DNA from 3 places in the Insulibacter thermoxylanivorax genome. Region 1 is predicted to be linked to each of the others. Evidence: predicted binding sites of a transcription regulator. Region 1 holds the regulator's gene; each other region holds the start of a gene.
What was found. The regulator LexA, encoded in region 1, represses DNA repair genes until DNA is damaged. The targets are predictions, from matches to a motif close to CGAACATATGTTCG.
Positions count from the first base shown of each region.

Region 2: PRECH8_RS04185 (YhjD family protein) is a predicted target of LexA. The motif match lies at 9,286-9,299, and genes of this name have one in related genera.
Region 3: PRECH8_RS05310 (DNA polymerase IV) is a predicted target of LexA. The motif match lies at 7,997-8,010, and genes of this name have one in related genera.

Region 1 is NZ_BMAQ01000014.1:49,855-60,834, reverse strand. It holds gene glnA (type I glutamate--ammonia ligase) at 1-1,162, shown strand, start outside; gene PRECH8_RS07775 (hypothetical protein) at 1,401-1,592, shown strand; gene lexA (transcriptional repressor LexA) at 1,823-2,443, opposite strand; gene PRECH8_RS07765 (LysM peptidoglycan-binding domain-containing protein) at 2,636-3,094, shown strand; gene PRECH8_RS07760 (DUF896 domain-containing protein) at 3,370-3,561, shown strand; gene PRECH8_RS07755 (methyltransferase) at 3,810-4,322, shown strand; gene PRECH8_RS07750 (HAD family hydrolase) at 4,383-5,186, shown strand; gene metH (methionine synthase) at 5,554-9,003, shown strand; gene rnz (ribonuclease Z) at 9,049-9,972, shown strand; gene tlp (small acid-soluble spore protein Tlp) at 10,043-10,261, opposite strand; gene PRECH8_RS07730 (DNA-formamidopyrimidine glycosylase family protein) at 10,479-10,754, shown strand; gene PRECH8_RS07725 (deoxyribonuclease IV) at 10,751-10,980, shown strand, end outside.
Region 2 is NZ_BMAQ01000005.1:248,428-259,407, reverse strand. It holds gene PRECH8_RS04230 (hypothetical protein) at 89-391, shown strand; gene gnd (NADP-dependent phosphogluconate dehydrogenase) at 388-1,794, opposite strand; gene PRECH8_RS04220 (YkzI domain-containing protein) at 1,990-2,586, opposite strand; gene PRECH8_RS04215 (MFS transporter) at 2,921-4,081, opposite strand; gene PRECH8_RS04210 (MFS transporter) at 4,140-5,384, opposite strand; gene PRECH8_RS04205 (aminotransferase class I/II-fold pyridoxal phosphate-dependent enzyme) at 5,593-7,062, shown strand; gene PRECH8_RS04200 (DUF1885 family protein) at 7,169-7,594, shown strand; gene PRECH8_RS04195 (DUF1292 domain-containing protein) at 7,740-8,027, opposite strand; gene PRECH8_RS04190 (hypothetical protein) at 8,204-8,794, opposite strand; gene PRECH8_RS04185 (YhjD family protein) at 8,898-9,257, opposite strand; gene PRECH8_RS04180 (hypothetical protein) at 9,366-9,869, opposite strand; gene hemG (protoporphyrinogen oxidase) at 10,023-10,980, opposite strand, start outside.
Region 3 is NZ_BMAQ01000006.1:188,252-199,231, reverse strand. It holds gene PRECH8_RS05345 (Asp23/Gls24 family envelope stress response protein) at 134-493, shown strand; gene PRECH8_RS05340 (DAK2 domain-containing protein) at 511-2,238, shown strand; gene PRECH8_RS05335 (DegV family protein) at 2,293-3,156, shown strand; gene recG (ATP-dependent DNA helicase RecG) at 3,295-5,349, shown strand; gene PRECH8_RS05325 (stage VI sporulation protein F) at 5,615-5,902, shown strand; gene PRECH8_RS05320 (YolD-like family protein) at 6,019-6,402, opposite strand; gene PRECH8_RS05315 (hypothetical protein) at 6,500-6,646, shown strand; gene PRECH8_RS05310 (DNA polymerase IV) at 6,662-7,906, opposite strand; gene PRECH8_RS05305 (hypothetical protein) at 8,129-8,623, shown strand; partial or broken gene rsmD (16S rRNA (guanine(966)-N(2))-methyltransferase RsmD) at 8,966-9,521, shown strand; gene coaD (pantetheine-phosphate adenylyltransferase) at 9,621-10,139, shown strand; gene PRECH8_RS05290 (nucleoside recognition domain-containing protein) at 10,171-10,980, opposite strand, start outside.

The DNA.
Region 1 (10,980 bases):
CGAAGGATATGTAAGGATCGAGGAGTCGGATATGTATCTCTATCCGGATCTCAACACCTGGGTTATCTTCCCCTGGGTGACAACGGACCGCGTCGCGCGTCTGATCTGCGACGTCTATCTGCCGGATGGACAGCCTTTCCCTGGGGATCCGCGCAACATCTTGAAGCGGAACCTGAAGATCGCCGAAGAGATGGGGTTCACCGCGATGAATGTCGGTCCGGAACCGGAGTTTTTCCTGTTTAAGACCGATGAGCGCGGGGCCCCGACTCTGGAGCTGAATGATCACGGCGGATATTTCGATCTTGCGCCTACGGACCTCGGGGAGAACTGCCGGCGTGAGATCGTGTTGACGCTTATGGAGATGGGCTTCGAGATCGAGGCCTCCCATCATGAAGTATCCCCGGGACAGCACGAGATCGACTTCAAATATGCGGACGCCGTAACGGCCGCGGATCAGATCCAGACCTTCAAACTCGTCGTGAAGACCATCGCCAGACAGCACGGCTTGCATGCCACATTCATGCCGAAGCCGCTGTTCGGGATGAACGGCTCCGGGATGCACTGCCATCTCTCGCTGTTCAAGGGCGATACCAATGCTTTCTACGATCCGGATGATGAACTGGGTCTAAGCGAGACCGCGCGTCAATACATGGCGGGCATCTTGTACCATGCGCGGGCCTTCACCGCGGTGACGAACCCGACGGTCAATTCCTACAAACGCCTCGTACCCGGTTATGAAGCGCCCTGCTATGTGGCTTGGTCGGCAAGCAACCGCAGCCCGATGATCCGCATCCCTGCCTCCCGCGGCTTAAGCACGCGCATCGAGGTGCGCAGTCCCGATCCATCGGCCAATCCTTATCTAGCTCTCGCGGTTATGCTGCGCGCCGGTTTGGATGGTATCGAGAAGAAGATGGAACTGCCGGAGCCGGTGGATCGCAATATCTATATCATGTCCGAGGAAGAGCGCATCCAGAACGGCATCCCCAGCCTGCCGAAGTCGCTGCGGGAAGCGATCGATGAACTCGTGCGCGATGAAGTGATGTGTGACGCCCTCGGCGAACATGCCTTGACGAATTTCCTCGAACTCAAAGAGATCGAATACGATATGTACCGTACCCATGTTCATCAATGGGAACGCGACCAATACATGACTTTATATTAAGGACATATTAAGATAAAACGGACAAGCCCTTATCTTTAGACTGCCGATTCCCACGATTGGCAGTCTTTTTTTGCTGTGCATGATGGAACACGAGAAAAATTTGATCATTCCCATTGAATGCGAACGTATATTCGAGTATATAATATAGATAAGAGACAGAATGTATGTTCGCATGAATGTTGGATCACACGATGACCGCTGAATCTCGCTCAGTCCATAAGCCCAGGAGGGGGACATGATGAGGATGGATCGCTATATCGGCAGAAGTGTGGAGCTCATCTATATGGATCGGATGCACAGATGCAGTAAGCGGATCGTCACCGTTCACCGCGTGAAGGGCAGCCTCGTGCTCGCCTATGATCAGGAGAAACGGGGATATCGCACCTTCCATATGGATCAGATCCTCGCTTTATTTCCGCTTTCGGCATGATCGATGGAGATGCTCTGGTTCGGCGCGTTTTAAGCCTCGGCAAGTCCGGATAGTTTTATACGAGTTTTCTTAATAATGATCCATGCACAGCCAGCTTTTTGCGGTTATTGTCCTAATCAATATAGACCGAGAAGTGAAGGAGAAGAACTCGATCGAAGGTTTTTGTCCTTGGGGCATTGCCCATCACATGAACAATCGGCAGCGCTATTGCACTGCCGATCTGCTTGTGATTAATAGATCTCCCTATAAAGTCCGATGACCTTGCCGAGAATCTTCACATTGCGCAAGCGAATCGGTTCCATGGCTGAGTTCTCCGGCTGTAAGCGAATATGGTCGCTTTCCTTGTAGAACCGCTTCACCGTCGCTTCATCATCCTCGGTCATCGCCACTACGATATCGCCGTTGTTCGCCGTTGATTGCTGGCGGACGATGACATAGTCTCCGTCATGGATGCCTGCCTCGATCATGCTGTCGCCGACGACGGCTAACATGAATACCGTATGGTCGCCGACCATATGAGCAGGCAGTGGATAGTAATCCTCGATATTCTCGGTAGCTAATATTGGAACGCCAGCAGTTACCTTGCCGATGAGCGGTACGCGTGCAACGGATTCAGGGAAGACATTGCTGTCCAGAGAACCGTCCGTGATCTCAATCGCGCGGGGTTTCGTAGCATCCCGGCGGATGAGGCCTTTCTTCTCCAGGCGGTCGAGATGACCATGAACCGTAGAACTGGAGGCCAAGCCAACCGCTTCACCGATCTCTCTGACGGAGGGAGGGTAACCCTTGGTGCGTACTTCGTGTTTAATAAAATCAAGGATTGCTTGCTGTCTGCTCGATAGCTTGGTCATATTGTAATCACTCCGTTTACTGGATTCTCCTAGGTAAATAATAACACAGAACCGCAGTTCGTACAAACATAAGTTCGAGTTTTTACTTATTTATATTCATCACGGTCTTTCTAACTTTTTCATATTTCTTATTGACACAAACGTTTGTTCGTATTATGATATAACCAGAACAAATGTTTGGAGGATGTATCTATGGTTGCAGTGACTGTTTTGGGATATATGGGAACGGAACATGACCACCATCATAGATCGAAGACGAAACGAGGCCAGCGCGGCCGTCACAGGCATTATGCTTTATTTTTTATGAACCGCAAGATGACAGCCGTTATCTTGACCGTTTTGTTCTTAGGCATATTGATCGGCATGCTTATAGGCAATAGTTCCGTATTCGCTTCATCGGCTGCGAATCCTTATGCTGAAGCGAGGGTCGATCAGATTCAGCCATACGGCGGCGATGAGGGAAACCCAGGGGACAGCGGATTTGAACAGGGGGCCACGGTGAAAGTGCAAGCCGGTGATACTTTATGGAAGATTGCCAGAGAACATAAACCTAAGCACGTCCATATCCATGATTACATCGGACGATTGAAGGACATGAACGGCTTAACGGGCAGCATACTGTATGAGGGGATGCTGCTGAGGCTGCCATAACCGCTGGGGGCAGCGGGATGGAGGATCTCGAATCGATCATATGCCATCTTTGAACTGGATCAGCCAGCGCGAACGTTCAGCATTGCTTTTTTTGAAGCATCGAGGAGTAAGAGGAGCCATCCTCTGGGATCATGATCAACTAACGAATAATCGCGACACAACCGCCTCTCAGCAAGGCGGTTTTTCTATGGCTAATGCCTGCTGTGCGGGTTCTCTTGACTTTCCCCATGGCGGATGTCAAAGTATTGATATGTACACAGGAGGGAGCCAAGACGATGATCACAGACGAGCAGATTAGACGCATTAATGAACTATTCAAGAAACAGAAGACCGTTGGACTGACCACTGAGGAGCTTGTCGAACAGAAGAAGCTTCGCAAGCTGTATCTTGAAGGGATCCGCGCTTCGCTGCGCGGGCATCTGGAGAACATTCGTTTCGTGGATTCGGATGATCAGCTCAAGCATTAACGGATCATACGCTTCCTATTGGATCACAGGGATCTATGATCCATGGTTTGAACCGGTTAAAGATCGAACAGACTCACGGTTCTGGATTAAACCGTTTCATCTGGATCAATCACGTAACGTGAAACTTTCTATCTTTGAAGACGGCGCTTGGACGCTTATATAATCTTCCTATTGTCCTATGATTTTATTTTAGAGGTTTGATCTTTTATAATAGAGAATATGGAATTCTACGATCAGGGGGCATAAGGATGTCATCGCGCAAATGGGAACGCATGGTCTATCGCAACCAGCAGAAAGTAAATGAATATCGCAAACGTGCCGGGCGTACAACGGTGAACAGCAAAGTGAATTATGATCTCTATACGGGACGGAGCATTTTGCTGCCGGTATTATTTATCGGCGTAGGGCTGTTATACGGCATCTTGTACTACGGCGTGCAGTCATCTGAAACGATGTATTGGATTACTTTTATCGCGTATTTGTTGTTAGGGATCTGGTTCTTCGCTTTCCGCAAGCCTTACTTGAAGGTCAGCAAGACGGATCTTGCCACACGCAAATGGGGACGAGAACGAGTGCTGAATGCGAAGGACATCGAGTTCATCCAAGTTGAGAAGCACAATATCGTGATCAAACAACGTTCATCCGACAAGCTCTGGGTGTTCAGCAAGGTGATCAATCTCTTCGATATACCGGCGATGGCTGATCGTCTGAGGGAGTTTGCCCTCAAGAATCAGATCAAATATATCAATCTGACGAAATAACGGCAGGCATCATCGCGATCGCGCCGGGGATTTCGTTAAGGTGGAGGGAGCTGGAGAACCATGACGGTGAAAGCTGTATTGTTCGACCTGGATGATACGCTGCTTTGGGATGAGCGCAGCGTCGACGAAGCATTTCAAGCGACATGCCAGGTTGCTGCCCAGGAGGCAGGCGTGGATCCTGCGAGGCTTGAGGAGGTTGTGCGCAGGGAAGCACGAGCATTGTACGAATCCTATGAGACCTATCCGTTCACGGTGAACATCGGGATCAACCCATTCGAAGGATTGTGGGGGAAGTTTGAGGCAGGCGAGGATGAGCATTTCCGCCGGCTGCAGCGCATCGTTCCGCAGTACCGCGCCGATGCATGGACGAAGGGGCTCCGCGCTCTGGGCGTCGATGATCCGGACTTAGGGAAGAAGCTAGGGGAACGGTTCCCGGAAGAACGGCGCAAACGCTCCTATGTCTATGAAGAAACCTTCGAAGTGCTGGATCAGCTCAAGCAGCGCTATAAACTGCTCCTGCTTACGAATGGTTCACCGGATCTGCAGCAGGAGAAGCTGAACGGTGTGCCTGAGCTTCCGCCGTACTTCGACCATATCATGATCAGCGGCAACTACGGATACGGCAAGCCGGATGAGCGGCTATTCCAAGAAGCGCTTCGCTTGCTTGGAGTTGAACCTCAGGAAGCCGTGATGGTCGGGGACAAACTGACGACGGACATCCTGGGAGCGAATCGGACAGGGATCGCTTCAGTATGGATCAATCGCCGCGGTATGAGCGCGGACGGGGAGATTCAGCCGCGGTATGAGATCACTACCTTGCGTGACTTACAGCGCGTGATCGATGAGATCGACAAGGCCGGATGAGGCACATAGACCTCTAGAAGACCTCCAATGTATGCACTGCATTGGGGGTCTTCTGTCTATCCGGCATGGCGAAAGTTTGGTGAAACCTGCAAATTCAGGGCTTTGCCACCATAAATCCACCTTTATCGATATGATTAATAATAGATTAATGGTATAATTGACCTATCGTTCTACGTGATCTACTTCTCACAAGAATCTACATCTGTTAAACTATAGGCTACAAGATGATCGATTGGGATGGATTTGACTGGTGCGTTCCTATGACAATGTGTGATGAATGATGCTTGTTCCATGTTCGGTACGGAACTGATGAGATGCATCATTTTATGTTAATAAACCCGTGGGTAGGAGAAGGGGAGATGATCACATGATCAAACCAGATATTCGAGAACAGTTAAAGAGAAAAATATTGATCCTCGACGGCGCGATGGGAACGATGATCCAACAGCAGAATCTATCCGCTGAAGATTTCGGCGGTGAAGCATACGACGGTTGCAATGAGCTGCTGAATGTGACGCGGCCCGATGTCATCCGCATGATTCACGAGGCTTATCTCGAGGCCGGTGCGGATATCATCGAGACCAACACCTTCGGCGCGACATCCATCGTCCTGGCGGAGTATGAGATCGCCGACCGGGCGCGTGAGCTGAATCTGGCTGCGGCGCGCTTGGCTGTGGAGGCAGCGAACAAATATTCCACAGAGGAATGGCCGAGATACGTCGCAGGCGCCGTCGGTCCGACGACGAAGACGCTCTCGGTTACAGGCGGCGTGACCTTCGATCAGCTGGTCGATTCATACTATGAGCAGACGCTGGCATTGATCGAAGGCGGGGTAGATCTCATCTTGCTCGAGACGTGCCAGGATACGCTGAATGTGAAGGCGGCGAGCATCGGCATAAGACAAGCCTTCGCAGAGTCAGGCAAGACGCTGCCGATCATGATCTCGGGAACGATCGAGCCGATGGGCACGACGTTGGCTGGTCAGAATATCGAATCTTTCTATATCTCGTTAGAGCATCTCGAACCGATCTCCATCGGTTTGAACTGCGCAACGGGTCCAGAGTTCATGCGCGACCATATCCGTACGCTGTCCACCATCGCCGGCACGGCGATCAGCTGCTATCCGAATGCCGGATTGCCGGATGAGAACGGGCATTACCATGAGTCTCCGGAATCCCTGGCAGCGAAGATGGCGGGCTTTGCAGAGCAGGGCTGGCTCAATATCGCCGGCGGCTGCTGCGGCACGACGCCGGAGCATATCCGCGTGCTGGCAGAGACGATGAAGCAGTACGAGCCGCGCAGAACCTTCGGCCAGCATCCGCCGGCCGTCTCCGGCATCGAGGCCATCTATGTGGAGCCGGAGAACAAGCCGCTCTTGGTCGGCGAGCGCACGAATGTGCTGGGATCGCGGAAATTCAAACGGCTGATCGCTGAAGGAAAGTTCGACGAAGCCTCGGAGATCGCCAGAGCGCAGGTCAAGGGCGGCGCTCATGTCATCGATATCTGTCTGCAGGATTCCGAGCGCGATGAGAAAGCCGATATGGAGAAGTTCCTGCAGTATGTGACGAAGAAGGTGAAGGTTCCCCTCGTCATCGATACGACGGATCCAGAGGTTATTGAACTTGGTCTGAAGTACTCGCAGGGCAAAGCGATCATCAACTCGATTAACCTGGAAGACGGGGAGGAGAAATTCCAGCGGGTCGTTCCGCTCATCCATCGCTACGGCGCTGCCGTTGTCGTCGGCACGATCGACGAGCAAGGCATGGCGGTGACGCGCCATGATAAACTGCGGATCGCGAAGCGTTCCTATGATCTGCTGGTGAACCGATACGGCATCAAACCGCAGGACATCATCTTCGATCCGCTGGTGTTCCCGGTAGGAACGGGGGACGAGCAGTATATCGGCGCGGCCGAGGAGACGATCGAAGGCATCCGCATGATCAAGGAAGCGATGCCCGAATGCCATACGATCCTCGGGATCAGCAATGTCTCCTTCGGGCTTCCTGAGGCGGGCAGAGAAGTGCTGAATGCCGTCTTCCTCTATCACTGCACGAAGGCCGGGCTCGATTATGCGATCGTCAATACGGAGAAGCTGGAGCGCTATGCTTCGATTCCTGAGCAGGAGCGGAAGCTTGCGGAAGCCCTCATCTTCAACACCAATGATGAGACGCTTGGGGCATTTGTTGCATACTTCAGAGAGCGCAAGGCGAAGGTAAGAGAGAATGACAAGGCGAATATGACCTTGGAAGAGAGACTGGCTTCCTATGTTGTAGAGGGCAGCAAAGACGGTCTGATCGAAGATCTGACGGAAGCGTTGAAACACTATGCTCCCCTCGATATCATCAATGGGCCGCTGATGGCGGGCATGGATGAAGTGGGCCGGCTGTTTAACAACAATGAGCTGATCGTTGCAGAAGTTCTCCAATCGGCAGAAGTGATGAAGGCATCCGTTGCCTTCTTGGAACCGTACATGGAGAAGACGGAGACGGCGACCAAGGGAAAGATGCTGCTCGCAACGGTCAAGGGCGATGTCCATGATATCGGGAAGAATCTCGTGGAGATTATCCTCTCTAATAACGGCTATGAAGTCGTGAATCTCGGGATCAAAGTCCCGCCGGAACAGCTCATTGAAGCGTATCACAAGGAGAAACCCGATATGATCGGGCTCTCCGGCCTGCTGGTGAAGTCTGCGCAGCAGATGGTGCTGACTGCCCAGGATCTCAAACAGGCGGGCATCGATATCCCGATTCTCGTCGGCGGAGCTGCCCTGACCCGCAAATTTACGAACACCCGCATCGCACCGGAATACGACGGTTTGGTGCTGTATGCGAAGGATGCGATGAACGGACTGGAACTGGCGAATCGCTTGATGAATCCGGAGGAGCGTCAGCAACTGGTGGACGAGCTGCGCAAGGTGAAGGAATCGGATGTCCAAGGTTCCGGCCGCGCGGCAGCCGCAGCAAAATCCGCCGCACCTGTCCGATCGAATGTCAGCCAGGATGTCGAAGTGATGGTACCGCCGGATCTGGAGCGCCATATCCTGCGCGACTATCCAGTGGAGTATCTGCGTCCTTATGTGAATATGCAGATGCTTCTCGGACATCACCTCGGTTTGAAGGGCAAGGTGTCGCGGCTCCTCGAGGAAGGGGACGAGAAAGCTCTGCAGTTGAAGCAGCTCGTAGATGGGATCTATGAAGAAGCGACCCGGCTGGGCGTCCTAAAACCGCAGGGAATGTATCAGTTTTTCCCGGCCCAATCGGAGGGCAACACCATCTACATCTATGATCCGGCGGATCACAGCAAGGTACTGCAGACCTTTACCTTCCCGCGTCAGCAAGTGGAGCCCTATCTCTGCCTGGCCGATTTCATCAGATCGCGGGAAAGCGGCGAGATGGATTACGTCGGTTTCCTCGTCGTTACCTGCGGTCACGGCATCATGGAACTGGCTGAACAGTGGAAGGAGCAGGGGGATTATCTCAAATCCCATGCTCTGCAGTCCATCGCCTTGGAAACGGCGGAAGCCTTTGCCGAGCGCCTCCACCATATCATGCGCGATGTATGGGGAATCCCGGATCCCGTCGATATGACGATGCAGCAGCGCTTCGCAGCGCGGTACCGGGGGATTCGCGTATCCTTCGGGTATCCAGCTTGTCCGAATCTAGAGGATCAAGCCCAATTATTCGCGCTCATGAAACCTGAGGATATCGGCGTTCATCTGACCGAAGGTTTCATGATGGATCCGGAGGCATCGGTCTCGGCGATGGTCTTCGCACATCCAGAGGCACGCTATTTTAATGTAGACAAAATCGAACGATAAATCCTGGGCATAACTGCTCGAATGGTAAAGGCAGGAGGCGCAACAATGGAACTTATCTTCCTTGGAACGGGGGCGGGAATCCCTTCACCTGAGCGGAATGTAACGGCCGTGGCCCTGGCCCTGAACGAAGAGCGGGGAACGTTCTGGCTGTTCGACTGCGGCGAGGCGACGCAGCACCAGATCATGCGTTCTCCGCTGAAGCTGAGCCGTTTGGAATATATCTTCATCACTCATCTGCACGGGGATCACATCTACGGTTTACCGGGGCTCTTGTCCAGCCGCTCGTATCACGGAGGCACAACGCCGCTTACGATCTTCGGTCCTGCGGGGCTGGCAAGATTCATCGAGACCTCTCTGCAGGTCAGCGGCTCGCATCTGGATTACGAATTGCGCATTGAGGAGCTGCAAGAAGGTGTCATCTTCGAGGACGAGCAGTTTACGATCAGCTGCGCCAGATTGGAACACCGCATCGACAGCTACGGTTATCGCATCGTCGAACACGATCTGCCGGGAAGATTGGATCGGGACCGCCTCATCGCGGATGGTATTCTGCCGGGACCGATCTACCAACAGATCAAGCTTAGCAAGGAACCGATCGCGTATGAAGGCCGTCTATTGGATCCCAAGCGGTATGTAGGACCGGATATCCCCGGCCGCAAGCTGGCGATCCTCGGTGATACCCGTCCCGCGCCGAATGCCTTGCAGCTGGCGCAAACTGTGGATGTATTGGTTCATGAAGCCACCTTTGCAGAGGCTGAGGCAGAGCTTGCCCGGCGATATTATCACACGACGACACGGCAAGCTGCGGAGATCGCAGCGCAAGCGGGGGCGGGAGAACTGATCCTGACGCATTTCAGCTCCCGTTACAACAGAGAAGATCTGGCATGGCTGATCCAGGAAGCTTCCCGTTATCATAAGCCTGTATATGCTGCTTATGATGGTTATCAGCACCCGATTCCTCGAAAGTAATATATAGAGGCGAACGATCTATAGCAATAAGGACTCCCGCTGCACGTCCAGCGGGAGTTTATTTGGCCTTTTAGTGGTCGCTTACCTCATCTTTGATCTCTTCTCGGAATCCGCGAACGCTTTCGAGCCGCCGCTCATTCTTGGCTTGCATCTGCTCGACTTGTTCCGGGTTCATCTCATCGGCATGCAGTTCCAGGTATTCCTCTGCCTCGTGGAAACGTTTCAGCGTATTTTGCGTCATCTCCTGCAGTTTCTCCACATTGTCACTTCGATCGTCAGGTTTTGTCATGGGATCGCCTCCTTGTGAATTCAATGATGGATCACCCACCTCTAAATTGCCCATCTCTCCGGAACTTATGCCGCGATCCTGCTCACATCCTCTTCCAAGAGATGACATAGATCCCCATATCCGTTGGAAGTTGCAGGAACTGGACATAATGTAGGATGGACTTTGTTATACGCTCTAACTTCACGCTCTAACTTCAGACAAGATAAGGAGGGAGACCATGCCCGAACTGCCGGAGATGGAAACTTACCGCCGCTTACTGCTGCCTCTAATTGTGTATCGCCCGATCGCTTCCGTCGAGATCCAGCGGGAACGCTCGATTAATATTCCCGTCGAACAATTCCGCGCCAAACGCACGCTGCTAAAGCCTGCACTGGTTGAGCAAAGCCGTGTCTATGATCGGGAAGGCGAGCCCTGCCCGCGCTGCGGTCAGCCCATCAATCTTGCAACCTTACGCTCACGAAAAACGTATTATTGTAGGAACTGTCAAAGGTGAGCGCGGTGTATATCGGAATCCATCTCAGCATTCGGCATGGTTATCTGGCTGCTGCGAAGACGGCGGTAAGGCTTGGTCTGAAAGCCTATCAATTCTTCGCCAAAAACCCGCGTTCCCTCACAGTCAAAGCCTATTCGGCTAAGGATGCGGAAGCCTGCCGTCAGTTCATCCGTGAGTACGATATCCGCAGCATCATCCACTCCCCCTATCCGACGAACTTAGCTGC
Region 2 (10,980 bases), on a different contig from region 1:
TATGCCTGATGCACATAACCGATATAAGACATGCTCTTGGTCCGACTTTCCTGATGATTCAGGCCTGATATAAGGAGGTGAACCTTCCATGGCACAGGCCTTGACACCGAATCCGCACCGCGAGCGGATTCAGCGCATCCTGCACCCCAATCATGCGCTGAAGCGCGATGATGTTGTATGGGGCTTAGATTATATCAAAAAAAAAGTGGCTGATAAGGATCCGGCCCTTGCGGTCCTTCCTCAGCCACGCTTAATCGAGAACTTCTACTGCTTCGCAGAAGTCGCGATGATGCTCATCCACCGCAATCCCTTCTACGATCAGGAATGCGAACGATTGAAGCAGTATCTAATGGAAGCTCTGTATGGTCTGGACGAGTTCGTCTCGGATTAGAACCATTGATGATGGAATGTGCCTTCCTTGTCCACGCGTTGGAACGTATGCGCACCGAAGTAGTCTCTCTGAGCTTGCAGCAAGTTCGCCGGCAGACGTTCCGAACGGTAGGAATCGTAGTAAGCCAGCGCACTGGAGAATGCCGGTACCGGGATTCCGTTCGCAACGGCGATCTGGATCACTTGACGCCATGCATCTTGATAGTTTTCGACGACGTCCTTGAAGTAAGGATCGAGCAGGAGGTTGCGAAGCTCGGGATCACGGTCGTAGGCATCCTTGATGTTCTGCAGGAACTGCGCACGGATGATGCAGCCGCCGCGGAAGATCATCGCGATGTTGCCGTATTGCAGATTCCAGTTATACTCCTCCGATGCCGCACGCATCTGTGCGAAACCTTGGGCATAGGAGACGATCTTGCTCGCAAACAAAGCTCTGCGTACTTGTTCGATGAAGGCCTCTCTGTCCTCTACGGCAACCTTCGACTTCGGTCCGCTGAGCACCTTGCTCGCTGCTACGCGTTCTTCCTTCATCGCAGACAGGAAGCGGGAGAATACCGATTCCGTGATGATTGACAGCGGTACACCCAGATCAAGCGCACTTTGGCTCGTCCACTTGCCTGTGCCCTTCTGGCCGGCTGCGTCCAGGATCACGTCGACCATCGGCTTCCCGGTTTCAGGGTCTTTCTTAGAGAAGATGTCCGCTGTAATCTCGATCAGATAGCTGTCCAGCTCACCGCGGTTCCACTCAGCGAAGATCTCATGAAGTTCATCCGCCGTAAGCCCCAGAATCTCCTTCATCAGATGGTAAGCTTCGCAGATCAGCTGCATGTCCCCATATTCGATTCCGTTATGCACCATTTTTACATAGTGACCTGCGCCGTCCGGACCGATATATGTACAGCAAGGTTCGCCATTCACCTTAGCCGCGATAGCCGTTAGAATCGGCTCAACCAGTTCGTAAGCCTCTTTCTGTCCGCCGGGCATAATCGCTGGTCCATTCAGCGCACCTTCCTCGCCGCCGGATACCCCTGCACCGATGAAGTTGATGCCCCGCTCGCTTAATTCGCGGTTGCGGCGCTGCGTATCCGGGAAGTAGGCATTGCCGCCGTCGATGATGATGTCGCCTTTCTCGAGATATGGCAGCAATTGATTGATCGTCGCATCCGTAGGCTCACCGGCCTTGACCATGATCAGGATCTTGCGCGGACGCTCCAGAGATTGTACGAATTCCTCAATGGAATAAGTACCTACTAGATTCTTATCAGGATGTTCTGCAATGAGTTCTTTGGTTTTCTCCGGCGAACGGTTATACACCGATACAGAGAATCCTTTGCTTTCGATGTTCAGCGCCAGGTTGCGGCCCATAACTGCCAGACCGACTACGCCAATCTGTTGTTTAGACAATAGTCTCGCCCCACTTCTTATATTTTGTTTAATTTCTCTCATATGGTCTATTGTACATATTTCAGCACGGTTTGTGAAATAGTTTTTTACAACGTTATTATTTACGTTTTATGTAAATATCCGCTGCCGCGAGGGAATCTATACCTTCGCAGACAGCGGATCTAATCTGTCCTATACCTTGTGACTGTATATTCATTATAGTTCAAGCTGCAAAGCTTCCTGCCGCAGTGCTTCCAATCTCTCCTTAGCACGTGCGATGCCTTCGGCGTCACCTTTCATCATGCATTCATGCAGGACGGCAAGCTCATAATCCAGCTCCATTCTGACCACCCTAGCCCGCTCCTCAGCACGCGTCGAACGATAGGCTTCGATCATCGACTCCATCGTGATGACCGGCTCCTTCTGATAGATTACTTTGTGCTCCACCCCGTTGATCTCCACCGTGCGAATGATCTCACCGAACATGATGTTCTCGATTAGAATCTGCCGGTCACGGAACCGCTTCACTACCGCGTGCCCGCGGGTGTCGCCGATCATCCTCTCCATGAGTTCCATCAGCTTCTCATCGCGGAAGGAGTAAGTGCCGACCAGCTTGAACCGCTCGCCCATGCGCTGGAACTTCAGCTTGATCAGCTTGCGGCCTGCGCGGATCGAGATCATAAAATACGTATCGTTTTCGCTCCAATACAGCGAGTAACCTTCACCGATTAGATCTTTGATAAAACTCTGGATTTGCCGGCGGTCAAAACGCAACTCAAGATTGCAATACTCCACTTCATAGCTTTTGGTCACGGCAATCCCTCCATATCTTACCAATGTCTTATTATTAAAATATTCTGATAATTTTCTCTTACCAATATCTTATACTGATTAATATGAAAGCGCAACTTGGTTTATGGATTAATTTTCTCCTGCCAAGCCGACATAAGATGAACGTCTTGAGCGATTCATAGGCGTTGATGCGCAGGACTGTCAACAGGCTTATGGCAGGAAAGTAAGTAATACCACAGAGCGGTGTGTTCATGCAAGGGATCAATATCTTCCACTGCTCATTAAACATAAAAGGGACCTCGTACAACAGGTCCCTTCTTTACATTCCCCTTCTGAACGGCCTCTTCTGTTACGGTTATCCCGCCGTTTCTGCCTTTGCATCCAAGGACATGAACCTCTGCAGCAGGAACAAACCAAGAAGGCAGATGATCCCGCCCAGGACAAAGGGAAGCTGGATAGCGATATAGAAGGCCCCCATCGCGAACAGCGGTCCGGTGATGCGTCCAAGGCTGTCCATCGACGAACTGAGCCCGCTGGCTGTTCCCTGACCAACAGTGGTCTTCTGCGTGATGAGCGAGGTGACGCAAGGCCGCACCAAGGCATTGCCTGCCGAGAAGACCGTAAGAAACAGCGTGGCCGTCAACAGATTAGCAGAGAAGATGATGAGGAAGAAACCGGCCGCCGATAAGAGCAGGCCGAGCGTCATAAACTTCGGCTCGTCCCCTTTCTTGATATACCGCCGCACGACGCCCCCCTGGATCACCGCGCCGACGATGCCGCTGACCATGAACATCATGCCCATATCGAAGGGCGTGATGCCGATGCGCTCCGCTTGATAGTAGTAAAGGGCAAATTCCAATCCGGACAGGGTGAAAGATACGATGAACCCCAGGATGTAGAGGTATTTCATCGCCCCTGCGAAGGCCTGCCAGCTCGATATACGACCCGCAGCTCTTCGCCCCGGCAGATGCGCCTCCCGCTTCTCCTTAGCAAGCGACTCATCGAGATACAGGATCGTCAAGAACAAGGTGATAAGGGCCAAAGCCGATGAGGCGAAGAACGGAATCGAGTACCCCAAGAGACTCAAGGCCGCGCCGACCCCCGGGCCGATGACGAAGCCGAGACCGATGGCCATGCCGACCAGGCCCATGCCCCGCGTGCGATTCTCTTCATCCGTCACATCGGCGACATAGGCCACGGCGCAGGAGATCACCGCGCCCGAGAAGAATCCGGCCAGAAGGCGGGACACATACATCAGCCACAGATGTTCAGCGATGCCGAACAGGAAGAAGCTCAGCGCATAGCCGGCAATCCCCGTCATGATGATCGGCTTGCGTCCAAGCTTGTCCGACCAAGTTCCCCACAGCGGGGACATGACGAAGGAGATCAGCGAATATCCGGATAACATCAACGAGAGATGATAAGGAGGAACGAGTTCCGGCAGAACCGGGATGATGATGCCGAACCCAATGAATACGTTGAGTAACATGAGGAAAATGATCCCCAATTGCTTCATGCCTGCCACACTCCTTGGAACATGCACTGTAACGTTTGTCACACTGTCGCGACATGTCTCATCGTACCATAACAGGCTGTTTATTGGAAATGAACAAATGGAGAACAAATATCACAACCATCACCCCGCCGCTCACGAAGAAAGGCGCCTGTGGTCCGAAGGTATCCCACAGCCGTCCCGATAAGATGGAACCGGCGACCATCCCTCCCCCCTCGATCGTCAGGAAAAATCCCCACACGAAAGCCCGCTTATCCTCCGGCACCAATGCTGCAATATAGGCATTCCATGCAGGGATGATCAGGGCATAACTCACGCCGATCAGGCCTGACGTCCCAAGTAACAGCGGCATCGACCGCGCTGACGTGAAGAACACGATCGCCGCGCTGGACAAGAGAAAACCGATATGCAGAAGCCAGCGCGTCCCCCAGCGGTCGACAAGGAGGCCGACGGGGTACAGGAGGAGGATCGTGATGCCCCCGCCGAAGATCAAGAGCAGGCTGTACATGACATTGCTGAGATGAAGAATCTCCTTTGCATACAGGGTCAGCACCGGAGCCAGCAAACCGATGGCGATGTTCTGCAGGAATAATGCGGGGTAGAACAAGGGGCTGACGTGGATCGAACTGAGGACGTTACGGATATAAACCGACGCCCGTTGCAGCAGCGGCGAGTCGCTCTTCGTCCGAAGGGCATATTCGTGCCGCCCCGGCCCTCCCTTCGCCGCATGATCGGGCAGGAAGAGGGCAATCGCCAGGACGAAGGCCAACAGGCCGAGCAAGAACCAAAACGTCGGCAAATAATCATTCCCTCGGATGAGCAGGTTAATCACAACGGGGCCGAGTCCCGTCCCCGACAGCCAAGCGACATATACGACGCTCATCACCTTGCCGCGCGCCTGTTCCCCTGCTTCTGCCGTGGCTCCGGCGATAACGCTCGGCCAAAGCGGCGATGTGCCGATCCCCAGCAGGGTTGCTGCGAGGAGCATCCACCCGCTGCTTTTCCCATAGGCCATGATCCACACGGAAACACCGGCCACAGCCACGCCTCCCAGGATGCCGATGCGATAGCCGATGCGGTCGATCACATATCCCATCGGCGTGCGGAACAGATTATCCCCCGCATATTGCAGAGCCAGCGTCCAGCCTACGGTATAAGCGGATAAACCGAGCACGATGTTCATATAGACGGGCAGGATCGTCACGATGAGCGCCCCTTTTACAAACTCCACGAAGAACAGAACGAGCAGCATCCGGATGATGAAGGGCGTGAACAGCCGCCGCTGTTCCTTAGCCTCTGTTGCCAAGAACAAAACCCCCCGCTTTACCTTGGATTCGTAAGGGGTTAGTTTCTCCAAAGGGATGGTTTTATATCCATTTTTAACAAAGGCTATTGAATCCATATCTAACTTTTTGTATACTCTTGCTTGTTTATCCTATGACATATATCATGAGATGTTTCATGAAATCTGTCATCATACTAACGAACGTTCACAAGGAAGGGACGGCTGACAGATGGATCAGAATCGCACACCGTTGTTCACAGCTCTGCGGCAGCACGCGGAGCGCAATCCAGTTCAATTCCACATCCCTGGGCATAAGAAAGGGGTCGGGATGGATCCCGAGTTCAGGGATTTCATCGGCTCGAATGCGCTGTCCATCGATCTGATCAACATCGCTCCGCTGGATGACCTTCATCAACCAACAGGTGTGATTATGGAAGCACAGCGCCTGGCAGCGGAGGCCTTCGGCGCCGACCATACCTACTTCTCCGTACAGGGCACCAGCGGGGCGATCATGACGATGATCTTGTCCGTCTGCTCCCCCGGGGATAAGATCATCGTGCCGCGCAATGTGCACAAATCGGTCATGACGGCCATCATCCTGGCCGGCGCGAAGCCGATCTTCATCTATCCGGAGATGGATCACCGTCTGGGCATCGCTCACGGCATCACGACGCGCGCCGTGCGCAAAGCGCTGGAGATGCATCCCGATGCCAAGGGGCTGCTCGTGATCAATCCGACTTACTTCGGCATCTGCGCCAACCTGAAGGAGATCGTCGACCTCGCTCATAGTTACGATGTTCCCGTGCTGGTCGATGAAGCGCACGGCGTTCATATCCATTTTCACGAAGCGCTGCCCCTCTCGGCGATGCAGGCAGGTGCAGATATGGCCGCGACCAGCGTGCACAAGCTGGGAGGCTCGCTGACCCAGAGCTCCATCCTCAATCTGCGGGAGGGGCGCGTCGATCCGAAGCGCGTGCAAGCGATCATCAGCATGCTGACAACGACGTCGACCTCTTATCTCCTGCTGGCATCGCTGGATACGGCCCGCAGGCATCTGGCGCTGAACGGCAGACAGATGGTCGAACACGCCCTGCGCCTCGCCCGTTATGCGCGTCAGGAGATCAATGCCATACCGGGGTTGTACTGCTTCGGCGACGAGATTCGCGGCAATGAAGCTACCTATGACTACGACCCGACGAAGCTGACGATCCATGTCGCTGAGCTCGGCATCACCGGATATGAGGCAGAAGGCTGGCTCAGGGAGGCACATAACATCGAGGTAGAGCTAAGCGATATGTATAACCTCCTCTGTCTGATCACCGCCGGGGATGATGAGCAGTCGGTGCAGCGGCTGGTCGATGCGCTGCGCGAACTGTCGGCAATGCATGCGCAGCAGAGCACAGCCAATCCCGTTAAAGTGCGCGTACCAGAGATCCCGCAGTTGTCGCTCTCGCCGCGGGATGCTTTCTATGCCGACACTGAAGTGGTGCCGCTTAAGCAGGCAGCAGGACGCATCATCGCAGAATTCATCATGATCTACCCGCCGGGGATTCCGGTTCTTCTGCCTGGAGAGATCATCACCCAGGAGAATATCGATTACATCATGGAGCATCTGGAAGTGGGGCTGCCCATCCAAGGGCCGGAGGACAAGACGATCCAGAACGTGAAGGTCATCATAGAGAAGGCTCCGATCTTCTAATCCGCAGCTTGTCCATAGCAGCATCAAACCGTCTTCTTCATTGTAAAACGCTTTCTTCGATGCTATCATATATAATGGAAATATGACGAGACGGGCAGGTGTAGAGATGGGTCAAAGCGCATATATCGAATTGGTGCAAGGTTCCGATCACGACAGCATCACCCTTGATGATGTGGTGCAAGTGCTGGAAAGGTATCGCAGCCAAACGGCGCTTACCGGCCAGCAGCTGGATTGGAACTATGCGGAGATGGCCTTCCCCTACGAGATCGAGACGAGAAGGGACGGAGAGCATGAATGGCTCTATTTGCGGGGGAAACATGCGGATTATCGCGCCATCTTCATCGGCATCGGTACGAAGCAGGAAATGGAGCCGGAGCAAGCGATCGCCTATATTCAAGTCGTCCTTCCCGACGGCGCTACACACGGGGATAAAGCGAAAGCCAACGAGCTGTGCCGGTACATCGGGCGCCGGCTCAAGGCCCAAGTCACCATGTTTAACGGCCGCACGATGTACTTTAATACGCGCAAGTAAGCGTTGCGGCCGCTGTTCCGCCGGCAATGTCTGAAATCGATGAACCATCAGCGGGAACGCCGCCGTATAAGCAGCAAAACCGAGAATCCACGGCGCCGCCGGGTTCTCGGTTTTGTGCTTTGTGCGCGAATGACACAGGGATGAATTAGAACTGCTCTTGTTCAGCTAACTCATTGTAGACAGCGACCACGCGTTCCCACTCTTCATCATCCTCTATGTTAACAAGAACGGTATCTCCTTCTTCCTCTTCGAGGCGCATGATGACGCCTTCCTCTTCCGGATCATGGTAGTCCAGAAGCACGGCGTAGATCTGCTCATCTACATCGAATGTAAATGCCAGCAGCATCTCCCGTTCATTGCCCTCTTCATCAGTCATCGTTACAACAATATCTTCGTGTTCATCATGTTCATGTTGATGTTCATGCTCACTCATCGTAAACCCTCATTTCATCATTCATTTTACTTCTCTCGTGTATCGTATCATTTTTTCATGGGCTGAAGCAAATATTTTCTTCAAAACCAGACAATTCCGACTATAAGCAGGAATTTCCCCGCATTGCACACAAAAAAGCTGTCTCACAGAGGTCGATGAGACAGCTTAACCGCGGATTACTTCTCCAGCGATTGGATGATCTTCTCCGAGACGAGATGGTAACCGCCTTGTACTGACAGCTGCATATAAGCTCTGATCTTGTATTCTCCCGTCTGGTTGAACTTCAGTGTAATCGTCGGAGTAAAATGCCAGAAATTATCCTTTAGGCTGAGCGGAAATATGGCATTGTACACGGACTTGCCATGGGGATCGAAGATCTCGAACTTGAGGTTCTTGACTTCCTTCTGCAGATTGTCCACCTGTGTGAAAATCGCGAAGTTATATTCGCCGCCCTTCGTCACGTTGCCGAAGGGGGTCGTGATGCGGTCCTTCACCACAGAGAACAATGCCATATGAACATTCGGCTTGTAGATCGCAACCTGATCGCCGTCGTACTCAATCATCGCTTGCACCGTGTCCGCCATCTCATTAAGCGGGACATAGACCTTGCTGTTGACTTGCAGACCCTGTTCTTTCAGGGATTGACCGTTGACGGATACGCTGACTTTCTTTGCCTTGATCGTCTCGTAGATATCATCTGCGTACACTGCCGCTGTACCAACTGCTGCCAGCACAAGCGACAACAGCACCGTGCGCTTCCAGTTCATGTATGTAATACCTCCACATCTAATATGAGAACTAATCCTTAGAATCCTATTCGCATAGTTATACGCAAATAATCATGCAGAGTTGCGATGGATGATCAGAAATCTATCCTTCCGCCAGGTGCATATCTTGTATTAACTGTAATATTTTGTCTTCGCAGCGGGATTTTAATACATAGGGAAGCATATAGCAATGATATTCATAGCGGCGATAGGTATACATGACATGAACGTTGTTGCCGGGGACGATCTCCTCGAGCACGATGCGCAAGCCGTGCCTTGCCATGCGGCGCCTATGGTCGGTAAGCTCTGCCACCAGGCGGGTTAGCAGCGCTTCCGCCAGCCCTTCCCAAGCGCGGGCCAGCTTCAGCTGCCTGAGCACCTTGCGGTCCCGATCCAGCGCCTTGATCAGATAGACATAGACAATATAATCATACACATGGGCTTCTGCATCGAAATCGGCCATGAAGACTTCACCTCACTTGTTTATTATACGAACAAACGTTCTCATATAGCAAGTGAGCAAACATCCCCATTCACAATCAACCGCGATCGGCTGCATATGGACTGCGGCTTAGAAGTCCGGTTCAAACTGCCCGCCGGCCAGCATCTGCCTGTACCCCGGATATTTGATGACCAGTGCTGTTTGGAAACCGTTGAAGGTGGAGGCAGGGGCATCCATGAAACACTCGTAGCCGAATCTTAATCCCCCTGGGTTCGTACAGAGGCGGACGATGAGCAGATCCCCCGGCATGAGCGGCCGGCCCTCATCGGAGCAGACCAAGGCATAATCGAATCTCCCGTAAGCAAACTCCACATCCTCCTGCAGCTGCCAAGACGCTCGCTGGACGGTGCCGCCCCTGGGCACGTACTCGGCATGCTGCAGCTGGATCTGCTTCTTCCCCGTCTGGTAATTCAATACGTTAAACAGAAGCTGATCCGCTGTGCACGGGCAGGGATCACTCGTAAGGGAACCAAGCATGATGGTGCACACCGCGCATCTTCCCCCGTCGCTCAGATCGATGCGGACAAGACCCGAGATCAGACCGGCACCTTGCAGCACTGCTTGAATCGGCAACCCATTCACCACCTCTTTCACCGCTGTGGTATACGATATGTCGCCGCCCATCGGGATGTGAATCTTCCCCTCACCGCAAAACACCCCCCGATCACCATGAAGGCAATCGAGGGGTGTTACATGAAACGTTGGGCAAGGCTGTGGGCCGAAGCCTTAAACCTTGCCGCTGATGCTCTCTATGATCCGTTCAGCGGCCTGCTCGCCGCTCTGCATGCAATCGGGGATCCCTACCCCGTAGTAGGAACAACCGGCGATGAGAACACCGGGATAGCGTTCCTTCAATTCCTGTTCCAGCCCGGTCACGAGTTCCTGATGGCGAATATGATAGACGGGCATTGCTTCATGCCATCTCGTTACCGCATGGATCACCGGCTGTGCTGCGATGCCGATGGAACGCTCGACATCCCGCTTGGCAACGGATAAGAGCTCGGCTTCGCTCATCTTGGCCAGCCGTTCATAGACGGGCTGAGAGCTCTTGTAGAACAGCCGGAGGAGAAGCTTATGATGCCGTGAAGTATGAGACCACTTGCGGCTGGTCCACGTACAGGCGCTGCAGGTCAGCTCATCCTCCCCGGCGGTGATGAAGCCGGTGCCGTCTGCGGGCAGCACATCATCCTCCAGATCATAGCCGAGATACACGCTGATCAAGGAATGGGTTTGCAGCTGCCCGAACAGCTCGTTGAGCTCAGTATCCTGCAGGATCTGCTGCGCGTGGGTATGAAGGACCGCCAGGATCACAAAGTCGGCGCGTATGGTCTGCCCGCCGCTCAGCTCGATCGTCCATCCCTCCTCCGCCTTCGCAAGGCGAAGGGCTCTTGTCCCTAAGCGGATGGTCACATCCTCAAGCTGTTCCGCGATCCGCTCGGGCAGCCGGGACAGGCCGCCTTCGAAGGACAGGAATTTACCGCCGCCGGTGTTTTGGAATCTGTGCTTATTCGCTTCCAGACCGCGGATGATGCTGCCGTACTCCTCTTTGTAATCGAGCAGATAAGGCATGGTGGAGGCGATCGTCAAGTCATCCAAACGGCCGGAATAGACTCCGGAGAGCACCGGAGCGATCTGCCTTGCGACGATCTCTTCGCCAAGGAAGTACCTGAGGAATGCACCGAGG
Region 3 (10,980 bases), on a different contig from region 1:
AGATATGATACCATAAGGCAGTAAGCAGCGTCAACGAATGATTTTTCGACACTCATTTATTTATTTCTCCTATCAGATATAGTAAAATGAACTTTAGTTCATCCTATCTACCAACGAAAGGGGATGTATCACTTTGGTCATCGAGCAAACCACCCAAGACGGTAAGATCACGGTCTCCGATGAAGTCATCGCTGTGTTAGCTGGTTCTGCGGCCCTGGAGTGCTATGGTCTTGTGGGCATGGCTTCTCGGCAGTCCATCAAGGACGGCATATCGGATCTGCTTGGCAGAGAGAATCTGAGCAAGGGTGTCGAAGTAAGACGTGAAGGCGACTCCTTGATGATCGATCTATACATAGTCGTCAGTTATGGAACGAAGATCTCTGAAGTTGCACATAACGTCCAGTCCAAGGTTCGCTACGTGTTAAATGACATCGCCGGCGTTCACGTGGACGGCGTGAATATCATCGTGCAAGATGTCAGAGTAATGAAATAGGAAGGGGAATTCTCATTTTGGGTAAGCGCTTTATAGATGGTACAGATTTTTACAACATGGTGATCGCAAGCGCGAATCGACTGCAAGCCAATGTTGAGTTCATTAACGGCTTGAATGTGTTCCCGGTTCCCGATGGAGACACCGGTACCAATATGAACATGACGTTGACATCGGGTGTAAATGAGGTGAACAAGCGGAGAAGCGAGCATCTGGGCACGGTTGCTGCCGCTTTCTCCAAAGGCTTGCTTATGGGGGCGAGAGGGAATTCGGGCGTCATCTTATCCCAATTATTCCGCGGCTTCGCCAAGGCTTTGCAGGAGCTTGATAAGGCGAACATCGTTCAGGTGGCGCAGGCGCTGCAGCAAGGTGTCGATACGGCTTATCAAGCGGTCATGAAACCAGTAGAAGGAACGATCCTCACGGTATCCCGTGAGGCTGCGAAGCATGCGATGCAGATCGCCCGCCGTGCGCAGGATATGACGGAACTGTTCACCGCTGTGGTATCGATGGCCAAGGATGCGCTGGCAAGAACGCCGGAGATGCTCCCCGTATTAAAACAGGTTGGCGTAGTCGATTCAGGCGGTCAGGGCCTGGTCGTCATCTATGAGGGATTCTTAGAATCGCTGACGAATGAACGACCGCTGGATGACGCTGCGGCAGCAGGTACGGTGGAAGCACCGGTGCCGGCTGCGGATCTATCCAGCATGCCGCTTGGACAAGCTGATGCGCAGGAGATTCGCTCGGAAGGCCCGGCGCAGGCACAGATTGCCGCTGAGGATATTCTTTACCCATATGATATGGAGTTCTTCATCGATATGTCGGCATATCCAGAAGCGGCAGCGCAATTCGATGAGGATGAGTTGCGCGAGCAGCTGGCGAAGGACGGGGACTCGATCATCATCATCGCTGACGACGGCATGGTGAAGGTGCACGTCCATTCCAGACAGCCCGGGGATGTCCTGAATGCAGCGCTCGCTTATGGGGAACTCCGAAATTTACATATCGTGAACATGCGGGACCAGCATCGCGATATCGTAGAGGGGGCCGATTACGGCCATATTGCAGCTGCTGAACCGCAGCCGCGCAAGGAGAACGGCTTGCTTGCGGTGGCGGTCGGCGACGGCATCGCCGAGATCTTCGAAAGCATCGGCGTCGATCTGATCGTCTCCGGAGGACAGACGATGAATCCGAGCACGGAGGATCTGGTGAACGCCGTGCGGCAGATCCCGGCAGAACGGGTGTTCATCCTGCCGAACAACTCCAATATCATCATGTCGGCGCAGCAAGCCCAGGAATTGGTCGAGGATCAGGAGATCATCGTCATCCCTACGAAGACGATCCCGCAGGGAATGGCAGCTGCCCTTGCGTTTAGCGGGCATGCGGAACCTGAGCAGAATCGCGCCAATATGGAGGAAGCGATCAGCCAGGTTCGTTCAGGGCAGGTTACTTATGCCGTAAGGGATTCGCAGTACGAGGATCTGACGATCAAGGAAGGCGACTATCTGGGGCTTCTCGACAACAAGATCGTCGTTACGCACAATGAACTGCTGGAGACCAGCAAGCAATTGCTGGCGAAAATGCTGGAAAGCGGTGATGAGATCGTCACTGTGATCACAGGTGCCGATGCGGATGCTAGCATGACGGAACAGCTTTTGGCTTATGCAGAGGAAACCTATCCAGAAGCTGAGTTCGAAGTCCTTCATGGGGGACAGCCTCTTTATTACTATATATTCTCAGTAGAGTAGAGAAGAGCGGATGGTTGAGGAGAGCGTTAGATTAAGGGTTAGAGGTGATATGTTTTGTCCAAGATTCGCATCGTCACGGACAGTACGGCAGATCTGCCGGAAGAACTCGTAAAACAGTATGGGATCGAAGTGGTCTCGCTCAAGGTGCATTTTGGGGAAGAGGTGTATGATGATCGGTGGCTGGAGCCGGATGTCTTCTATGATAAGCTGGTCAAAGCAAGCAAGCTGCCGACGACCTCCCAGCCTTCGCCGATGGACTTTCTTGAGGTGTATAAGAAGTTAAATGAAACCCCCGGCACACAGATCATCTCCATTCATCTCTCTGCAGCATTCAGCGGTACCTACCAGTCGGCCGTTTTAGCCAAATCTATGCTGGAAGAAGAAGCGGACATCACGATTATCGACAGCAAGAGCGCCAGCTACGGACTTGGAATGCTGGTAGAAGAAGCTGCGAAGGCTGCTGAGAGCGGGAAGAGCAAGGAAGAGATCATCGATCTCGTGCAGAACCTGCGTTCCAGCACGAAGCTCTATTTCCTGGTTGATACGCTGGAGTATCTGCACAAGGGAGGAAGGATCGGCAAGGCTTCAGCTGTGTTCGGTTCGCTTCTGAATATCAAACCGATTCTCAGCATCGATGACGATGGTGAGGTATACGCTGTGGACCGAATCCGCGGTCAGAAACGAGCGATGCATCGGATCATCGAACTGTTGAAGAAGGATTTTGCCATGGATAAACCGGTGGTCGTACATATGGCCTATGCCGATAATAAGGAAACGGCTGAAGAGCTGGGCAACATGGTGAGAGAACAATTCATCGTCCACCGCTATGTCTACACGCGCATCGGCTCTGTCATCGGCACGCATGCCGGGACTGGCGTGATCGCGGTATTCATGAGCCCGCTTATGGAATCCGAGTGACAACCTTATCCTTATCCCATACATAAACAACCTCCATAAGTGAACGAGGAAGTCCCTATATCCGGTTGTCAACCCGCGAATGTTTAGGGTAGTCTAGGATTATAGGGGCTTTTTTGTTGTTTAGAGGTGAGGAGAACCATGAAGGGGAAACTTGCGGAGACCACCGTGAATTTCGTCAAAGGGGTCGGTCCGCGCAGAGCGGAACTCTTGAACCAGCTTGGGATCTTCACGGTGCAAGATCTTCTGGAATATTTTCCGTTTCGCTATGAGGATTACCGGATGCGGGATCTGTCGGAAGTCAGCGACGGGGAGAAGATTACGGTACAAGCGACAGTATACGGTGCGCCCTATGTGCAGATGTACGGCAGGAATAAGTCCCGCATGGTGTGCAAAGTGATCGTCAGCGGCATGCCGGTGAATGCTGTCTGGTTTAATCAGCATTTTCTCAGAGAACGGTTAAGACCGGGGGTGGATATCGTCCTGACCGGCAAGTGGGACGCCCGGCGGCGGCAGATCACCGTAGCTGAGTCGGAATTCCAAGCGGGAAAGAACCGGCAGACGGGACGCTTGCAGCCCGTCTATTCGGTAAGCGGGGACATCTCCCAGAAATGGCTGCGCAAGGTGATCAAGCAGGCTCTGGAACAATACGGCCATCTGATCGAAGAGGTGCTGCCGGCAGAGTTGGTTCACAAACATCAGCTGTTATCGCGGCGGGAAGCGCTGTTCGGCGTGCACTACGCGGAGAACATCGATGAAGGACAAGCTGCACGCCGCCGCATGGTCTATGAAGAGCTCTTGATGTTCCAGTTGAAACTGCAAGCGTTAAAGGCAGCGAATAAGAACAGAAAGCACGGCATCGCGCATCCGATCGACCGCGCTCAGGTGGAGGAATTCATCCGCAGTCTGCCCTTTACTTTGACGCGGTCGCAGCAAGAGGTGATCGATGAGATCCTTCGCGACCTTCGTGAGCCGGGATGCATGAACCGGCTGCTGCAGGGCGATGTCGGTTCGGGCAAGACGGTGGTGGCAGCTGCGGCACTGTTTGCCGTTGTGAAGGCAGGCAGTCAGGGGGCGCTCATGGCGCCGACGGAGATTCTGGCGGAGCAGCATATGCGCAACCTGCAACGGATGTACGAACCCTTCGGCATCCAGGTGGACCTGCTCGTAGGCAGCATGACGGAGAAACAGCGGCGGGATGTGCTGGCCTCCTTGCAGATGGGGATCACCGATGTGATCGTCGGCACCCATGCGCTGATTCAGGAGGATGTGTATTTCCGGCGGCTGGGACTGGTGATCACCGACGAGCAGCATCGGTTCGGAGTGAATCAGCGCAGCATCCTCCGCCGCAAGGGGATGGATCCCGATGTGCTGACGATGACCGCCACACCGATCCCCAGGACGCTGGCGATTACGGCCTTCGGCGATATGGATGTATCCACCCTGAGCGAACTGCCAAAAGGGCGCAAACCGGTCAAAACCTATTGGGTGAAGCACGATATGCTGCAGCGCATCATCGTCTTCATGGGCAAGGAGATGGCGGCCGGGCGGCAGTGCTATGTGATCTGTCCGCTGATCGAAGAATCGGAGAAACTCGACGTGCAGAACGCCATCGATCTCCATGCTCAGCTGCAGCAGGCTTACCCCGACTTTCGCGTCGGCCTCCTGCACGGCCGAATGCCGGCTGCGGAGAAGGATGAGGAGATGCGGAAATTCAAGGACGCCGAGACCCATATGCTTGTCTCAACAACGGTGGTGGAGGTCGGCGTCGATGTGCCGAATGCGACGGTGATGGTCATCTACGATGCCGAGCGATTCGGGCTGGCGCAGCTCCATCAACTGCGCGGCCGCGTCGGCCGCGGCGAGCATCAGTCCTACTGCATTCTGATCGCTGATCCGAAGACGGAGGTTGGGCAGGAGCGCATGCGGGTGATGATGGAGACCAATGACGGTTTTGAAGTAGCACGGCGCGATCTGGAACTGCGCGGGCCGGGGGATTTCTTCGGCACGAAGCAGAGCGGTCTGCCGGAGTTCCGTTTCGCCGACCTGATGAGCGATTTCGAGATTCTCGAGCTGGCGCGGGATGATGCAGCCGATCTGATCCAGCGGCGGGATTTTTGGACGTCGCCGGAGTATGCACCGCTTCGTGAGATGCTGCAACGGGAGAAAGTGCTGTCCGGTGATATATTGGACTAAATGGCTATTCTTTGACCTATGCCAGGTGAGCATTGTTTCGCCTGGCTTTCTTATTGGCTGAATATGCCGGCTGAATCGGGCAGATTGCTTGGTCCGATGCTGGGACAGATGACGGTGGATATCTGGACAGGCAGTGAACATACACTGTATCGTCAGTCCATTCTCTCTGAGCGTGATGGGGGTCTGCGGCGGCAGGAGATGCAAGGGGTGCTTCCCCCGTTTCGCGTAAAGGGGAACTTTCAAGGAATATAGGAGGGATATCCGTATGCGGTATGTGGAATATGGGATCAGTCCCGAGCTGGTGCAAGCGGTGAAGGAGAGGCTGAAGGATCCGGGGCTGCGAGAGCAGGTCAAAGCGATGCTGCAGGGGGTGACCAAGGAACACCTGCAACACCCCGCAGCGATTCGTCAATTGATCGCATCCGTATCTTACGTGATCGACATCGCGATCGATGAGCAGCAGACGGCGAGTATTACACAGTTCGTTCTGGATCAGAAGATCGATCCGAACAACATGTTCCATCTGATCAAGCTGTGGGGGATGTTTCGCTGACGGCCGCATCGCGGGGGCGGAACGATCCTCTGTGACGATGAAATGATGAATAATCTTAATAAAAGCAAAGACCCGGCGCTAGGCCGGGCAGACGGACGGCGCGGTCTCTAAGCCGCTTACTCCTGGATATCGACGATCTGCCGGAAGGCGATCTGCAAGGTCTCATCTTCCTCACCGCTTGCTGCTTGGCTCTCGTTGTCGGCGGTGCGGACCAGTTTCACCCTGCCGGCGAAGGGATCGACTCCCTTGACGATGCCGGTGAAGCGCTGCGTGCCGTACTTCGTGCCGTATACGACGGTGATCGGCTGCTCATGGGTGAAGGAATCGGAGACAGCGCGGCTCATGTCGGCCAGCCGTTCTTCATCCAAGTGCGGCATGCGGAAGGCCTGTCGGCTGCGCCGTTGTGCAAGCAATTGTTCGCGATGTTCCGGCAAGAACATGCGGCTTCCCTCCCATAATAAGTTGCCCCGGCGGAGATGTTCGTCCATGTTGTCTGACATCGGTGTTCACTCCTTTCGGAAGAATGTCATGGCTGCAAGATCAAAGACCAAGGGGTTGGTTCGCGCAGGGGCCATCAGCAGGTGATCGGCGGATAGGATGATCACAGGCAGGAAGCGCCGGATCATCGTACCGCACAGGCCGCGGCATGGAGCCGGGAGATGCGGACTGCAGCATCAGAAGCAGCTGCGCGGGATGCGAGCGGCATGGGCTGATGCCGACAAGACAGCGGTGCATGAGGCATAGGACTCATGCAGCATATTACTTGTAATGGCCGCCGATCTTCTGCGCCCGATCATAAGCTTGGCCGGCGGATGTCAGGGAGACGGCGCGTACGATCGCGGCGGATCCGTACCGCTCCTTGATCGCATCCACGGCATGATCGAGTTTGCGCTCGCGTTCGCGGTCGAGGAACAGGTCCAGTTGATACTCGTCATCGGGTCTCAGCTGGGTGAGCGAGACGCCGACGCTGCGCACCGGCTCGCCGTCCCAGTGGCGCTCGAACAGCGCCTGCGCCGCGGCGAAGATATGCGGCATATGGTTGGTCGGACTGCTGAGCTTCGTCTGCCGATGGAAGCCCGTGGGACGGTCGAAGTCGGCGCCGCGGCAGCCGACGCTCACGGTCTCGCCCATCAGCCCCTTGCTTCTGGCGCGGCGGCACACCTCTTCGCTTAATTCCATGAGTACGACGCGAATCTCCTCCGCCGTGCGGTAATCGCGGGGCAGGGTCATCTGATGGCCGATCCCCTTCTGCGTGTCATGGGTCGTCGGCGTGACGGGCGAATAGTCATAGCCGTTCGCCGTCATCCACAGCACATGTCCGTTCACCCCCCAGATTCGCTGCAGCTTGTGCAGGGGGAAGGCAGCGAGATCGCCGATCGTGTGGATGCCGAGCCGCCGCAGATGACGGTTCATGCGGCTGCCGACGCCGAACATCTTGTCGATGGCAAGCGGCCAGAGGTGCTCGCGCTTGTTCTCATGGGTCAGCGTGAAGATGCCGTCGGCATTCTTCTTAGCGAAGTTGTCGCAGGCCATCTTCGCCAGCACCTTGTTCGGCCCGATTCCGACCCGCGCGTAAACGCCGGTCTCGCGGCTGATGGACGCCTGGATCTTGCGCGCGACTTCCTGCGGATCCTTGCCGAACAGCAAGTAGCTCCCCGTGACATCGATGAACTGTTCGTCGATGGAATAGGGTTCGACGAGATCGCTGAAGCGCTCCAGGATCGCGGAGATCTGCAGCGAGACGCGGATGTACTCCTGCATGCGCGGCCGGATGACGACGACGTCGGGACATTTGCGCACGGCTTCCCCCAGCCTCTCCGCCGTTGTGACCCCGCATCGCTTCGCGAGGGGGCAGGCGGCAAGGACGATCCCCGAACGGCGTGCCGGGTCGCCGGCGACGATCAGCGGTTTGTCCCGCAGTTCAGGGTGCCGCGCCTTCTCGACGCTGGCGTAGAAGCTCTGCATATCGACGAGGAAGATAATCCTGTCTCTTCGGGATTCCATAGGCATCACCTGTTTGCTTTCCCTTGGATTCGAAACAGAAAACATGAACAGAACACATGTTCGCACATGTGGTATGTTTCTATTATAATGCGAATGTACGTTCCTATTCAAGGGCAAGATCGCCGGCAAAAACACCCTCACCCGCAAAAAATCAACGGAATGTACATGCAGACTGAGGAAATGTGGTATGATGAAGCGTAAGAAAGAAAGGAGAGATTCGCCATGCCGCAATCCTTTCACACGATGAAACTCATCCCGTCGCAGATGCTGCAAGATCGATTGGAGAACATACAGGAATTGCTGACGGGCGACTTGGAGCAGTATGAGATCGTCAGGGACAGAGAAACCGGCGAACATTATCTGCACTATGTCTATCTGCATGTCGATCTGTCCGGAAGTGGTGAGGGCGAATATTACCATCAATTGCTTCCGCTGGAAACGGACGATGTGCTGGCTATGGTGTTGGGCGAGCAGGATTATACGTATCCGGATAATTGGCTGCGTCCATATCTGCGCAACGGCCCAGAGGACAAATATGTATGGTTCGATCCCGAAGGCATGGAGGACACTGCCGAGCAGGAGCGAATTGCCGGCGAGCTCAGGAGGACGCTTCAAGAGTTTAAGAAGCGGGGGAAGTATGATGAGGACTCCGTGCGTCAGATGCTTGATACCTTGGATAAACTGCTGGATGGCGAACGTCCTGACGACCTTTCATGAGGCTGGGCCCTGGATCGTCAAAAGAACCAAAAAAATTTTTGATTGCGATGTATAGATCTGTGAAGAACGGACAAGATATAGATAGCGGCATCGAGAGATGCTGCAGACAACCGCGGAGAAGACTTACGTTTCCCCATAAGCTCTTCATCCGGTTTCTCCTCTCCCATGAAAAGGGCACCCGCGAGGGTGCCCGAATTCTTTTGACCGCGAATTGGCGCGGTTTTTTTGTGTTTAGGGGCACGGAGAACGGATTTTGGTTTTCGTATTTTTTTTTGAATGTGTTAGTATAGCGTATAGAAGTTTTCCATGCCACGGTGATCCGGTAAGGGGGAATACAAGCAAGTGAGAGTCATATCCGGAACCGCCAGAGGAAGGCCGCTCAAGGCCGTGCCTGGGAGCACGACGCGGCCGACGACGGATAAGGTGAAAGAAGCCGTGTTCAGCATGATCGGACCTTACTTCGACGGCGGCACGGTGCTGGATCTATATGCCGGGTCGGGGGGGGTTGGCGATTGAGGCGCTCAGCCGCGGTATGCAGCGGGCGGTGCTGATCGATCACGACAGACGGGCGGTCGATACGATTAGGGATAATCTGGAGCGCACAGGTTTCGCCGATCGGGCTGAACTTTACCGCAATGATGCACGAAGGGCGTTGTCGATCTTGGCGAAGAGGGGTCTTGCCTTCGATCTCGTCTTCCTCGATCCGCCGTACCGATATACGAATATGGATGAGATCATGCTGGAGATGGAGGAGAAGCAATTGTTCGCCGAGGGAGCAAGGATCGTCATCGAGCATGATGCCAAACATACATATGAACCGAGCATCGGCAGGAGTGTATGCGTGCGGCGTGCCGTATACGGGGAAGCCGCCGTTTCGATCTACCGCGTACAGGACTGACGCTTGCAGAACGGGCGGAGGGTTGGGATGGAGAAGATTCGCCGCGGCATCGAAGACAGACAACATCAAGATACATAGTAGAGATTGGAGTGAGGCGCTATGAAGCGACCGAGACCGGAACTCATCGCGGTCTATCCGGGAAGTTTTGATCCGGTGACCAATGGGCATCTGGATATTATCCACCGGGCTGCGAAACATTTTGACCATGTGATCGTGGCTGTGCTCAACAACTCGAGCAAGAAGCCGCTCTTCTCCGTGGAGGAGAGGAAGGAACTGCTCATCGCAGTGACGAAGGATATGCCGAATGTTGAGGTCGACAGCTTCCGGGATCTGTTGGTGAACTATATGCAGCAGAAGCAAGCCAGCATCATCATCCGGGGACTGAGGGCGGTATCCGACTTTGAATATGAACTGCAGCTCGCTTCTACGAACAGCAAGTTGAACAGACAAGTGGAGACCTTCTTCATGATGACCAATCCGCAGTACTCTTACTTAAGTTCGAGTATCGTGAAGGAGATCGCCCAATATCACGGCAATGTTTCGGATCTGGTGCCCAAGATCGTAGAGGAGGCGCTCAGGAAGAAGTACCCTTCCCCGTCTAATAAGCGGCTGGTCTGATCGGTCCGCGCTGCTTGGTCTGGAGAAGCGTTCAGCCGTTGTGCCGGCGGCCCGCATCGGACATCGCATCGTACAGAAGCGAGAGCAAAGCGAGGAGCAAGATCCCGCAGGAAGCGCCGAAGATGAGCCAGGCATCGAAGCGGATGACGGTGATGAGATCGGGATAACCGCGGGAGGCTCCCGCTGCATACGGCCATTCCGCCCATACCGGCACGCCCGTTTCTTCGGACAGGCGGAAGCCGCGGGCAGCTGCCGGCAGCAGGTTCAGCAGCGGGAAGAGGAGGAAGGAGAGCACCGCTCCCGCTGCGGCGTGCACGATACGGGATAAGAGGAATGGGGCCGCTCGCAGATCCGTCCCCGCCATCGCTGAACGGGTCTGCACCTGCAGGCATAGGCCGCTCCAGCCCAGCAGGGCGCTTAATACGGCCAGCGACCAGATATCATAAGAAGCACTGCGCAAGGCATAGGCGCCGAGATGCTGCTCGAAGAAACCGGCAAGCCATGCGGCGGGGGATTCGGCAGGCAGGCCGAAGGCCGCTTCCAGGGCGGCGCCTCCTTGGATGATGAGGTGGTCTGCGCCGGAGAGGGAGATGATCTTGAGCATGACGGCGAAGAAGATCATATATCCGCCGACGATCATCAGCTTCTGGATGGAGTCGAAGACGCTGTCCCCCAGCAGGCGGCCGAAACTGCGCCCGTCTTCGAAGCGGGCCTGCTCCATTGCCAGCAAACTGCGGCGGAGGAGTCCCGGCTGCCGCTTGCTGCGGCGGCGATGCTGGGCGGGGCCGGCAGACTGCTGCTTGCGATCGGCAGCGGAATCCGTCGCGATCAGCGCCGCGAT